Methanococcus vannielii SB: one gene and its partners. The main gene of each other region encodes a partner of the protein of the gene in region 4 in a complex. Links are inferred from orthologs where the notes say so. Each region holds a gene or a part of one and is shown on either strand. Other genes may lie near its edges. The genes, in order: MEVAN_RS06580, MEVAN_RS05645, MEVAN_RS07355 and MEVAN_RS03245.

Region 1 (3,048 bases), 610 kb from region 4 along the record:
TAGATTACACCTTCTTCGTAAACTCCGAGAACGTTCAAACCAACTGTAACTGGTTTAATACCTAATGCAGAAAGTACTACTGCAAGTTTAGGTGATATTACATCGCCTTCTTTTGCAACGACTTTGTCTTCTTTAATTCCAATTTTACCTTTATCGATTGCAGCCGGGATTCCAACTGCCTTTAATTCACTTAAAAATGGCCCCGGTGGCATTCCAGTTGAACCGGATTTAACTTCGATATCGCATGGTGCAATAGCGCCTCCTTTTATTGGAGCAGGACTTTTACTTTCTTCAAGTGTTTTAAATAATTTGAACGGATTCATTTCTGTAACAACGATTGCCGCCCCTTTGTCCAAGTAATCTACTAATTTAGCAAATTCAGGGTTGCCAGTTTCTTCAGCAACTTCCTCAACTGCTCTTTTAATCAAAGTGTTTCTTGACATTTTTAATGTCATTTGGTCTCTGATTTTGTCCCTAATTTCTTGGAGCTGTACTGCAGGAACTTCCATCATGTCAATTAATGCAATAACATTCGCACTTTTAAGTAATTCTTTTAATGCATTAACTTCTTCAATTTTCCAAGGGGCAATTTTATGCTCTGATTTTGCGTCGATCATACTTTCAACCCCTTATTTTGATATGGGGGCTGCTGCACCCATAGTGAGTTTTGTAAATGCACTCTTTACGTGGTAGAGGCCTTTTTCGTATTTTTTAGCCACTACGTTTAAAATTGCTTCCGCATTTGCAGCGATTTCTTCATCACTCATAGCTTCAGTTCCAATGTATACTTGGAATAACGATTTATCCCTTGTATTTATGGCTACTGTTTTTTTGAATCTAGCAACCAATGGAGCCAAATTTGCATTTCCAGGCACTGGTTGTGGCATTTTACCCCTAGGGCCTAGAACTGGACCTAATGATTTACCTACCAATGGCATCATGTCTGCTTGAGCAATAAAGAATCCGTGCTCGTTAGCAATTCTTTTAGCTGCTTTTTTATTTTTACCTAATTCTTCTAATTCTTCCTGTCTTATTACAGTGAGGCCCATTTCTGCTGCCTGTGCCGCTAAGTCACCTTTTGCAATCACAGCGATCTTAGTGTCCTTACCTTTTCCGCTAGGTAAGACGATCTGTTCTTTCAACCTGTTTTCAGGTCTTGTAAGATCTAACTCTTTCAAGTTTACAATAAGATCAACGGACTGTGTGAAGTTTCGCGGCTTAGCGAGAGTTCGAGCCTCCTTCACTGCTTTTTGTATTTGTGCACTGTCCATGTTGTTGCCTCCTGTAATTATTTAACCGCACCAATGCGATCTATACATGGAGCATACGTACTATTGTTACATATTATAAATAAGTTACTGAGGTTTAAATATACTTAAAAAAGAGTTTATAAATGATATTTTTTTATAAGAATCGTAGTTGGGTATAAAGGTTATAATTCTTCTAAACAATTACTACAAAGGTCAATTATGTCCCTTAAAGCTTCTTTTAAAACTTTTTCTGCAAGTACCCCTTCAGTTTTTAGGACTAATGTTGGGTTTGAGATATATCTTCCTGTTTCAGGGTGTAAAACTGGATGTTCTACACCATAAGATGCAATTACAACTCCTTTTTTTGAAAGCAATGATTCTTTTAATGCATTACTTAATGAATGATCATCGTTAACAAGTTCCAATTCTATAGAATTTTCGCTTTTTTCAATAATATTAATATAACTCATTTTTTCACACTCAAAAGTTCTTTTCTTGTTAAATCTATATCCTTATTCAGGACGATTTTTTCGTTTTCTTCCCGAAATAATTCTTTTTCTAGGCCTTTTTCAAGTAATATGTTAACATCATTTCCTGTAATATATGAAGCAAGCGCTAATACATTTTTAACAGGTTTTGATCCGAGTTTATAAACGTTTAGTTCGGAATATATTTCGAGTATGTTTTTCAAAATGTCATTTAACTCTTCGACTTTTAATTCACACTTGATTACGTTTTCATCTTTTAAATATTTAAAATTAATTTTAAGTGCACTTAGGGTGTCTAGAACTAGGTCTTTATTTACAGGGTATTTCAAATCACTTAATTTGTATTCATATAACCCTTTTACGTCCACATTATATTTATTATGGACATGCTCAATTATTGAAAGAATATTTTTATAATCTTCAACCAATTTATTCTTATCTTCACCAAATATTTTTATTCGTGCACTATTATATGCTTTATTTTCCGAATAATTGGCTTTAGCATCAAAAGAATAATCTATGCCCATTTTTGATATTCTTTCACATATTTCGATTACTTCTTTTTCAGTACCCTTTATAGAAATTATTTTTTTCACTTATCTCACCAAAAATTCCCTCATCTCATAAATCATTTCTCATAAAATCATATTAATTTAATAAGATTATAATGAAAAACTGTTTAGACACAATCATTATATATAGTCTTATATATTGTTATTTCTACCGTATATACAAAATTGTAAATGTTTGAATATCAAGTATCAGGCGAAAATATGTTAGAAAGTATATTAAAAAACACTTCTGAAATAGTGTCAATTGAAGAAATGAATGAACTTTTAAAAAAAGAAGGCGAAAAAATTGCATACATCGGATTTGAACCTAGTGGAAAGATTCATTTGGGCCACTATCTTCAAATAAAAAAAATGATAGATTTACAAAAGGCAGGATTTAAAATAATTATTTTGCTCGCAGATTTACATGCTTACCTAAACCAGAAAGGCACGATGGAAGAAATAAGGGCATTAGGGGAAGAAAATAAAAAAGCATTTGAATCAATGGGCCTTATTGCAGATTACGTTTACGGAAGCGAATTTCAATTAAATGAAGAATATACTATCGATGTATATAAATTAGCTCTTGCTACAACACTAAACCGTGCAAAAAGGAGTATGGAAGTAATTGCAAGAGAAGATGAAAACCCAAAAGTTGCAAGCGTAGTCTACCCTTTAATGCAGGTAAACGATATAAAACATTTAAATGTCGATGTTGCAGTCGGAGGAATGGAGCAGAGAAAAATCCATATGCTTTCA
Region 2 (3,039 bases), 430 kb from region 4 along the record:
TACAATTTTAAAATTGAAATCTACATCTTTAATAGCTTCTAAAAAGTAAAATAATCCTTTTTGTTTAACTAATGATCCAACAAACAGTCCGTAATCTTCATCAATATTTGAAGGATTAAATAAATTTTCATCAAAACCATTATAAATTACTTCAGATTTTAAATATGGCGAATTTAAATCGTTTTTGGATTTGAGCTGATTTTTTAATGATTCACTAACACATATTATTTTTTTAGAGTTTGAAACAGCATAATTAAAAAAGTATTTTCCAAAAGCAGATTTTGACTGGCTTAAAACATCGCTTCCATGGAGTGTTAAAACAGTTGATATATTAAATTTTTTTCCTAAAAGTGACCCTAAAAATCCCTGTGGGGCAGCATAATGGCTATGAATTAAATCTATTTTTTCATTGGTAATTATTTCCCCCCCCACCTTATACCCATTTAGAATGTAACTTGGGCCTCTTAAATATTTAAAATAAGGAACATCATGAACAAAAACGTTATCAAAAGAGTATTTTTTAGAGTTTGAACTGTAATTTAATATGTGGAATTCAAATTCGTCAAGCTTGCTTAAATTTTTAATTAAATTTTCAACGTGTACGGTTATTCCGCCTAAAAAAGGATGATATATTGAAGGGATTAATATTTTCAAGATAACACCAAAAATAAAAATTAATTATTTCCACTTTACAAATAAGTAGTGTTTTTGGTCTTGTTTGATTTCTTCTTCAATTCTTTTTGCAATTGGGTCAATTATATTTTTTCTAACCCTTTCTTCAAAATCCTTAAAATTTTCAAACTTTCTTACTTCCCTTTCCTCGATTACCTTCCACATTGAAGTTTTCCCAATTCCTGGAAGCAACTGTAAAGAATGCATTCTAGGGGTAAGTGGGCCACAATTATTTAAAAATTCTATAAATCTTTCTTCTTGAAACTTAACGGCTTCTTTTATGACATAAAGCAGTTCTGTTTTTGCAGTAGGGGTTAAATTATCATATTTTAACATTTTTGACACAAATTCGACTTTTTCACGCTTACCTTTTCCAATATATAATTTTTCGGCAAGTTCAACGGTTTTACCATCTTTAAGTGTTAATTCCATCATCACAAACTGTTTTTCACCGAATGCAAGTGTGATAGGTTTTTTCTGATGAAGCGGCCTTGTGTCTTCAGGGTAGCCGTATTCTAAGAAGTCTAAAACGTATGCGTAGTCTTCAAACTCTCTTTTATTTCTATCGTGCCCCGCTCTCATAAATACACCTTTTTTCGGTATTAAGTTATAATATCATATATCAATATAGACTTAATTTAATAAAAAATTAATGTTTTAGTAACAAAATAGTAAAAATGCGTTATTTAAACTTGCATATTACGTCTAAGACGTCTTCTGCATTTTCTGGAAGGTCTGACCTATAAAAAACGACTTTTAGCTCTTCCGCATTTTCTGGAAGAATATCTATTATTTTAACTGCCATCTTTTCGGTTAATCCGAGATTCAAAAGCTGAGCTAGCATTGATTCTGCATCTTTTTTATTCAGTTTTGAAAACTTCTGCAAGTAATCTAATGCACACCCGTGTTCATACGATAGTTCATCAAAATTTGCCCGTTCACTCATAATTTCAAGTGCATTGGCAATTGTGGTGTGTTTTTCGGAAATAACTTCCTTTCCAATCATAATCTCCCTCAAAATAGATTATTCTAAAAAAAAGAATATCTTAAAAATAATTAAAGCTTAGACTCTCTTAGGTGTTGCGGTCTTGCAATGATGTCTTTGTATTTTCCACCATCTTTAACTCTAACTAAGAAAGCTCTTCCTCTTTGAGATACGACTGTTCCAGTTTTACCGTGGAATTTAGGGTGAGGCATTCCTTTCTGTACTGAAGGGTCGATTACAACGTGAACGGTATCTCCTTCAGTGTAGCATTTTAATGCCCTAGTTAAAGGGAACAATCCTTTTTGTCTAGGGTGTTTTGAAAGTTTGTATCTTGTTTTACTTCTAAATCCTTCACTTTTTTGCATAATTATTCCTCCTAATGTGTTTCACAAAAATAATTGGCATAGTGTCTATCTTATTTTCCACTACCAATATATAACTATTTCTGTTTTAGATATTTTCTACATCCTCATAATCGTGAACATCCAAAACGTCTAAAAACTTACAGATGCACTTTTTATCGAGTAATTCCGAAACAGAAGGCGAAGTTCTTCCTTCGTCACTACTTATGAGCTCTTTGATGTATAATCCGCCATCGCAGAAGATCTTAAGTTCGAAGTTATAATCATCAAGTATATGTGGCCAAGCTTTATATACCTTACGTACACGTACAAGGTCGGCCCTTCTATGGGCTACCCTATCAGGCGTTCTTTGGTCAATTACTAAATTTTCAAGCTTTTGAACGAGGTTTAAGACTTCTTCTTTGGAAACCTTTTCATCACACTCAACTTTTGCAAGGTATGTTTTTTTATGCGGTTCATTTTTAAAAAAGTGAACATCTTTTTTATTCCCATACTCTAAATCAGTTATTTCAACCATTTTGGAAGAATTTACTTTTTCAGACATTTTTTTTAAATTTACTGTTCTAACTTTTGGTTCTTTTATTTCAATTACAAAGGGCCTTCCATTTCCAAGCATTCTAACATCGATATCTTCCCTTCCAGCGCCGTGAAGTGCTTCAGAACTTCCTTTCATAATTTCCATGAACGGTTCTGCAATAATTTCTTCGACTGAAGTTTGGTACTGTTTTCCAGTGAAGTTACATTTTTCACAGCCTCTTCCTTTACAGGTCCTGCAGTGCCAGTGACTTTGTGGAATTCCCCTGACGAGTTTTTTATACCTGCCCTTAATAAAAATAGGATTTACCTGAAGCGTAACTTTTTGGTTATATGGATTAACCATTATAACAATGTCAGGGTTTTCCTTATCAACTCTTCTTTTAAGAATGGGTGTTACAATTTTTCCAAGTTCCCGACCAAATTCCTGCCTTATACTTTCCATGAATGGTGTTTCAATCTCTTTTTCTAGTTCTTTAAATCGTT
Region 3 (3,031 bases), 770 kb from region 4 along the record:
GAATAATAAAAAGAAAATTATTCTTGTTCTTCAGTTTTTTCATTCTTTTTGTATTCTAAAAATCCGCACTTTCCGCATGCGTATCTGTTTAAGTGTTCAGCCATGAATACACCTGCACCACATTTAGGGCATGCTTTTTTCGTTCTTGTTACACTGTTTCCTTCTACTTTATAGTAGTCTGATTTTTTTGTACTTGGTGCTTTTGCGCCTTTTTTACCTTTAGCTGCTGCCATATTATTCCTCCGCTACTTCTGCTGCTTCTTCAAGTTTGTTTTTTTCCAAAACGGATTTTTTCTCTACGGTATTCATGATTTTTTCATCTTCGTAGATTTTTGCGTAGCCTTTTGCTTCCAATTTACCAAATTCTTGGTCTAATGTGTCAATTACAAGCATTTCTTTTTTAGCGTTTAAAATTGCTACTAGTTTAACTTTTACATCTTTAATTGAAGGTGTAGCGCCGTCAAACGTAGCTAAGAATTTTACTTCCCTTCTGTGTAATAACGGGTTATTTTTGTCTGAGATAATCTTTATGTCCATCATATCACCGTTCTTCCATATCTTTTAGAAGTTTTTCGATTTTCTGTTTCAGTTCTTTTGTAATCTTTAAAACTACCATGCCTTCGTCAGGCTGTCCATAAATGACTGAGGTATCCTCGGGGAAATACTTTATTACAGGAAGTGTAAGTAAGTCTTCTTCACCCTTAACGATTAAAGCCATGTCTCTATCATCTATGGTGGAAAGGTATTTAATTCTTTCTATGGCTTCATCAGAAATATATCCTGGAGGATTATAAACCTCAAAAACAGTTTTAAATTTATGAGGTATTTCAACAGGCACGTTTCTCTTAGTTTTAAAGTCTAAAATTGATAAGTCTGGTACAATACCATTAGATAAAAGATGTTTTGTAGTAACATCACCAATAGAAATAACCTTTCCTTCTATACTGTTAAGTTCCTTATATACTTTTCCAAAAGGCTTTTTTAACTCGGTTGCAACCTTATCCGTGAGTATATACATGATTTTCACGATATGTAAAAATTATTTAACACTAAGAACATATTTTCCTTTAATATCAATTCTTGCTTTTTTTGCTACTTCTGAATTATTCGGATCTAAAACAATTAAAAGACCTTTCACGTTTTCGGAAGTATCAAATCCACATATTGGGCAAGTATCGTCCTTTGTGACGTATTTGCATCTTAAACATGCCTTCATTCAATTCACCTCGTTAAATAAAAAATCAGAATAAGTACATTAGATATTGAAAGTAAAAAATAACTAATTATTGACTAATTTTTTTCCTTTTTATTTTTTACTACCTGTTCTTCAAGCCATTCTAATTTTCCAAGGCTTTGTTGTCTCATTGTAAGTGCAATTTTGCTTCCTCTCTTTTTTTCTTCTTTTAAGCTTACTGCAACAATTCTTGCCCTTACAAAATCTCCCTTTTCTAAAACTTTACCTGTTTCTTTCCCAATAATTGCTTCTCTTTTTGGGTCAAAACTTACAAAATCATCCATAATCTGCGAAATGTGGATTAAACCGTCAAGGGGCCCAAGCCTAATAAAAGCACCGAATTCAACAACGTCAACGATTTCCCCTTCAACAACCTCGTGAAGTTCTGGAACGTATGTAAGAACGTCAAATTTTGTTTCGTGATAAGCTGCACCGTCCCCATATATAATGCTTCCATCACTTACCTGATTTATGTCAACTATTGAAAGAACGTATCCTACATCTTTATCGAGAATTCCTTCGTATTTATCCATTAAAACCCTTTTCACGTTATCGTTTAAAGGCGTTCCAAACATTTTTGGCGGAACTCTTACGGTATCAGAAATTGTTAAAATTTTGTACAAATAACCACCTCGGATTATACCTGATTAATGTTGTAAAACAGTTAAAATAATTAAAAATTGTTTTCTCAAAATAGTAAAACAGTTTCAGTATATATATCTTGTTTTTAATATATAAAATCTATGGATTAGAAATATACTTTATGGAAAACCGATGAAACGTAGATATATACTATTTAACCTATTTTTTTACAAATTAACTGTTTTTTTTTAACTATACATTATTTTCTTGAAATTCCAATAATATCTTTTAAATTTAAATCCCGATTTTTCAAAAATTCTTCAATTTCCTGATTTATTTTTTGGAATATATCATATCCACGATAATAGACTCCAGTTCCAACCTGAACTCCCGACGCTCCTGCCATCATAAATTCAATAGCGTCATATCCGGTTGTAATTCCCCCTACGCCAATTACTGGAACTTCTACTGTTGAACATATATCGTAAACATTCTTTACTGCAATTGGTTTTATTGCTTTTCCACTCATTCCGCCAAATTTGTTTGCTAAAACTGGTTTTTTTGATTCTATATCTATAACCATTCCTGGGCCAAGGGTATTTATTGCAACTATTCCGTCAGCTCCTGCATTTACAACAGAATTTGAAATTTCTTTTATATCAGTTACATTTGGCGTTAATTTCACGATAACAGGTATATCTGAAACACTTTTTACTGCTGAAACCACATTTTTTGAAAGGCATTTATCTTGACCAATTGACGAACCATACCCTCCGCCTGCATGAGGGCATGAAATATTTAGTTCTAAAACGTCTACATGAGGTATTAAATTTTCAGCAACTTTTTGAAATTCGGTTTCATTTTTACCATATATTGAACCAATAATTTTTACATTCATTCTTTTCATTTCTGATTTTATCCGTTCAAGTTCTAAGATATACTCTTCTACTCCCGGGTTTGGTAAACCCATTGCATTTAAAAATCCGCCTTCAACTTCAACCATTGTTGGATTTTTATGTCCTTCCTTTTTTTCAATTCCAACAGACTTAGTGCAAACTGCACCTGCACCATTTTTAGCCATTCTTTTTAGAGCGCTTCCAGTTTCACCCATAACGCCCGCTGCTAAAAACACGGGATTTTTAAATTCGATGTTCCAAAGTTTTGTTTTTAACATTTTAAAATCTCCAAGATATTTTAAAAGATATTTAGAAAAGG
Region 4 (2,881 bases):
AGATGCTATAGAGGTATCAGACACGAGTTAAGATTACCATGTAGAGGACAGAGAACCAGAGGTTCTTTCAGAAAAGGAAGTACAATGGGAGTTAAGAGGAAGAAGTAAAAAAAGTAAAAAGGTGAAAAAATGGGAGATCCAAGAAGATTAGGTAAAAAATACGACACACCTAACCATCCATGGATTGGGGAAAGAATCCAGAAGGAAAGAGAAATTAGCCATAAATATGGCTTGGTTAACAAAAAAGAACTCTGGAAGATGGAAACCCAATTAAGAAATTACAGAAGACAAGCAAGAAAATTGATCAGCGACACAACCACGCAAGGTGGAAAAGAAGCTGTTCAGTTATTCAATGTTTTAAAAAGATACGCTATCTTGGTTGAACAAGAGCCTACTCTTGACCATATTCTTTCATTAAACATTGAAAGTATTCTTGAAAGAAGATTACAAACACTGGTATACAGAAAAGGCCTTGCTAAAACAGCTAAACAGGCAAGACAGCTCATTGTTCACGGGCACATTGCAGTAAATGGAAGACGAGTTACTTCCCCTTCATACTTAGTTTCAGTTTCTGAAAATAATGCAATAGGATACGTGCCTAACTCACCAATGGCTTTAGAGAACCACCCTGAAAGAACTACCGCAGTAAGCGAGGAAAATCAATAAGGTGATTAAATGAGTCAAAAATGGGGATTAGTACACATATATGCATCCTACAACAACACAATACTCCACGTTACGGATGTAACAGGAGCAGAAACCATCGCTAAAGTTTCAGGCGGTATGATCGTGAGAAACCAAAGGGACGAATCATCACCATATGCTGCAATGCAAGCTGCATTCAAGATTGCAGAATTGATGAGAGATAAAGGAATTGACCAAGTTCACGTAAAAGTCAGAGCAGCAGGCGGTCAAAAGTCCAAAAATCCTGGACCTGGTGCACAAGCTGCTATCAGGGCATTATCAAGGGCAGGCATTAAAATCGGTAGAATCGAAGACGCTACACCAATTCCTCACGACGGTACTACGCCAAAAAGAAAGAACAGATAATTGGTGATTTTTTTGATAAAAAATATCCAAAAAGAGAAAAAGAAAACTGGGGAAATTGTTAAAGTGGAATTAAAAGCCCCATTATCTTTTTCCAGTGCATTGAGAAGATTAATGATTTCGGAAGTTCCTACATATGCTATTGAAAATGTATACTTCTATGAAAACACGTCTTCGATGTACGATGAAGTTCTCGCACACAGACTTGGTTTGATACCTGTAAAGGGAGTTCCCGTCAGTGGAGATGAAGTTGTCGTATTTACCCTGTCTAAGGAAGGACCATGTACCGTATATTCATCAGATTTAAAATCTGAAGCTGGTGAAATTGCTTTTGAAAATATTCCGATAGTAAAATTAGCTGAAGGCCAAAAACTAGAATTTGAAGCCGAAGCTCTTGTTGGTACTGGTAAATTTCATGCAAAGTGGCAACCTTGTAATGTGGTTTACAAACAGATATCAAATGACGAAGTGGAATTTACGATTGAGTCATTCGGAAACATGGACGCGGAAGATATAATAAGATCTTCGCTTGAAATTTTAAAAAACAAAGCGGAAATTTTTTTATCCGAACTAGAAGGTCACGAATTAAATGCTGACAACTAAATTTTCACTAATTATCTTAAACTATCAAAATGTTAGTTTTGAAACGAGTGAGAAATGTATTATATCATTCGGGTGAAATTATGAGAAAAACAATGGCTACAAACCCAAAAACTACTGAATTGATTCAAACATTAAAACAAGAATCGTTCAAAAATAGTGCACCAATCTGGAAAGATGTTGCTAAAAAATTATCCAAACCAGCTAGAAAGAAAATTGAAGTAAATGTGAGTAAAATCAACAGATATGCTTCAGAAGGTAATGTAATCTTAGTTCCTGGCAAAGTATTAGGGGCAGGTTCATTAAAGACAAAAGTAACTGTTGCAGCATTTTCATTTTCAGAGACTGCAAAGTCTGCAATTGAATCAGTTGGTGGAAAATGCTTATCAATTGAACAAATTATCGCTGAAAACCCAAAAGGGTCCAAAGTAATTATTATGGCCTAATTAAACATTAAGGTGGAAGTATGGTTGTTGTAAACGCTGAAAATGCGGTTGTTGGAAGACTGGCATCATACGTTGCAAAAGTTGCATTAAGTGGAGAAGAAGTTACAATTGTAAACGCTGAAAAAGCGATTATAACTGGAAACAGAGATTTTATCTTCCAAAAGTATACGCAGTTAAGAGAACGAAAAAGTATCTCAAATCCTAATAGAATGGGTCCAAAATTCCCTAGAAGACCTGATGCAATTATCAGAAGAATCATTAGAGGAATGCTCCCATATAAAAAGGATAGAGGAGTAAACGCATTTAAAAGTATAAAAGTTGAAGTTGGAGTTCCAGAAGGAATTTCTATCGACATTAGCTTAGGTAGTGCGCCAAATACTATCAAATACGTAACAGTTGGAGAATTAAGCCAATACTTAGGTGCTAAATTCTAATTGAGGTGAAAGTGTGAAGGTAGTCCACACCGTAGGTAAAAGGAGAACCGCAATTGCAAGAGCTACTGCAACAGAAGGAAGCGGTAAAATAAGAATTAATAAAAAACCATTAGAATTAATGGAACCTAAATACATCAAAATGAAGTTAATGGAACCTGTAATATTAGCGGGTGAAATATTAGGCAGTATTGATGTAGATGTAGATGTTAAAGGCGGTGGAACTGTAAGCCAAATGGATGCTGCAAGAACCGCTTTAGGTAAAGCAATTATTGAATTTACCGGAAAAATGGAATTAAAAGAAATGTTCTTAAGCTACGACAGAACTTTGCTTGTAAGTGATGCAAGAAGAACTGA

Evidence for each region.
Region 1: MEVAN_RS03245 (region 4) and MEVAN_RS06580 share a complex: the UniProt entries of both Methanocaldococcus jannaschii proteins name them as parts of the RNA polymerase complex. The link is inferred for Methanococcus vannielii SB from one-to-one orthologs.
Region 2: MEVAN_RS03245 (region 4) and MEVAN_RS05645 share a complex: the UniProt entries of both Methanocaldococcus jannaschii proteins name them as parts of the RNA polymerase complex. The link is inferred for Methanococcus vannielii SB from one-to-one orthologs.
Region 3: MEVAN_RS03245 (region 4) and MEVAN_RS07355 share a complex: the UniProt entries of both Methanocaldococcus jannaschii proteins name them as parts of the RNA polymerase complex. The link is inferred for Methanococcus vannielii SB from one-to-one orthologs.

What each region holds. Positions count from the first base shown.
Region 1 is NC_009634.1:1,299,359-1,302,406, forward strand. What follows is about bases 77-3,048. They hold MEVAN_RS06580 (DNA-directed RNA polymerase subunit L), read right to left. Parts: upstream 1,721-3,048; coding sequence 1,433-1,720; downstream 77-1,432. Other genes in these bases: MEVAN_RS06570 (50S ribosomal protein L10), read right to left, coding at 77-617; MEVAN_RS06575 (50S ribosomal protein L1), read right to left, coding at 630-1,271; MEVAN_RS06585 (DUF2067 family protein), read right to left, coding at 1,717-2,334; MEVAN_RS06590 (tyrosine--tRNA ligase), read left to right, coding at 2,512-3,048. Outside these bases: more of MEVAN_RS06570, read right to left, coding at 1-76. UniProt on the Methanocaldococcus jannaschii protein: DNA-dependent RNA polymerase (RNAP) catalyzes the transcription of DNA into RNA using the four ribonucleoside triphosphates as substrates.
Region 2 is NC_009634.1:1,116,764-1,119,802, forward strand. Bases 17-2,979 are described here. They hold MEVAN_RS05645 (RNA polymerase Rpb4 family protein), read right to left. Parts: upstream 1,679-2,979; coding sequence 1,355-1,678; downstream 17-1,354. Other genes in these bases: MEVAN_RS05635 (glycosyltransferase family 4 protein), read right to left, coding at 17-654; MEVAN_RS05640 (DUF655 domain-containing protein), read right to left, coding at 679-1,254; MEVAN_RS05650 (50S ribosomal protein L21e), read right to left, coding at 1,729-2,022; MEVAN_RS05655 (tRNA pseudouridine(54/55) synthase Pus10), read right to left, coding at 2,108-2,979. Also shown: more of MEVAN_RS05635, read right to left, coding at 1-16; more of MEVAN_RS05655, read right to left, coding at 2,980-3,039. UniProt on the Methanocaldococcus jannaschii protein: DNA-dependent RNA polymerase (RNAP) catalyzes the transcription of DNA into RNA using the four ribonucleoside triphosphates as substrates. This subunit is less well bound than the others.
Region 3 is NC_009634.1:1,455,518-1,458,548, reverse strand. Bases 75-3,029 are described here. They hold MEVAN_RS07355 (DNA-directed RNA polymerase), read right to left. Parts: upstream 1,858-3,029; coding sequence 1,291-1,857; downstream 75-1,290. Other genes in these bases: MEVAN_RS07350 (dihydroorotate dehydrogenase), read right to left, coding at 2,076-2,990; spt4 (transcription elongation factor subunit Spt4), read right to left, coding at 1,040-1,216; MEVAN_RS07365 (GTP-dependent dephospho-CoA kinase family protein), read right to left, coding at 542-1,018; MEVAN_RS07370 (30S ribosomal protein S24e), read right to left, coding at 235-537; MEVAN_RS07375 (30S ribosomal protein S27ae), read right to left, coding at 75-233. Also shown: more of MEVAN_RS07375, read right to left, coding at 18-74. UniProt on the Methanocaldococcus jannaschii protein: DNA-dependent RNA polymerase (RNAP) catalyzes the transcription of DNA into RNA using the four ribonucleoside triphosphates as substrates.
Region 4 is NC_009634.1:686,851-689,731, forward strand. What follows is about bases 52-2,856. They hold MEVAN_RS03245 (DNA-directed RNA polymerase subunit D), read left to right. Parts: upstream 52-1,062; coding sequence 1,063-1,650; downstream 1,651-2,856. Other genes in these bases: MEVAN_RS03230 (30S ribosomal protein S13), read left to right, coding at 52-108; MEVAN_RS03235 (30S ribosomal protein S4), read left to right, coding at 130-666; MEVAN_RS03240 (30S ribosomal protein S11), read left to right, coding at 676-1,050; MEVAN_RS03250 (50S ribosomal protein L18e), read left to right, coding at 1,731-2,093; MEVAN_RS03255 (50S ribosomal protein L13), read left to right, coding at 2,114-2,527. In the rest of the region: more of MEVAN_RS03230, read left to right, coding at 1-51; more of MEVAN_RS03260, read left to right, coding at 2,857-2,881. UniProt on the Methanocaldococcus jannaschii protein: DNA-dependent RNA polymerase (RNAP) catalyzes the transcription of DNA into RNA using the four ribonucleoside triphosphates as substrates.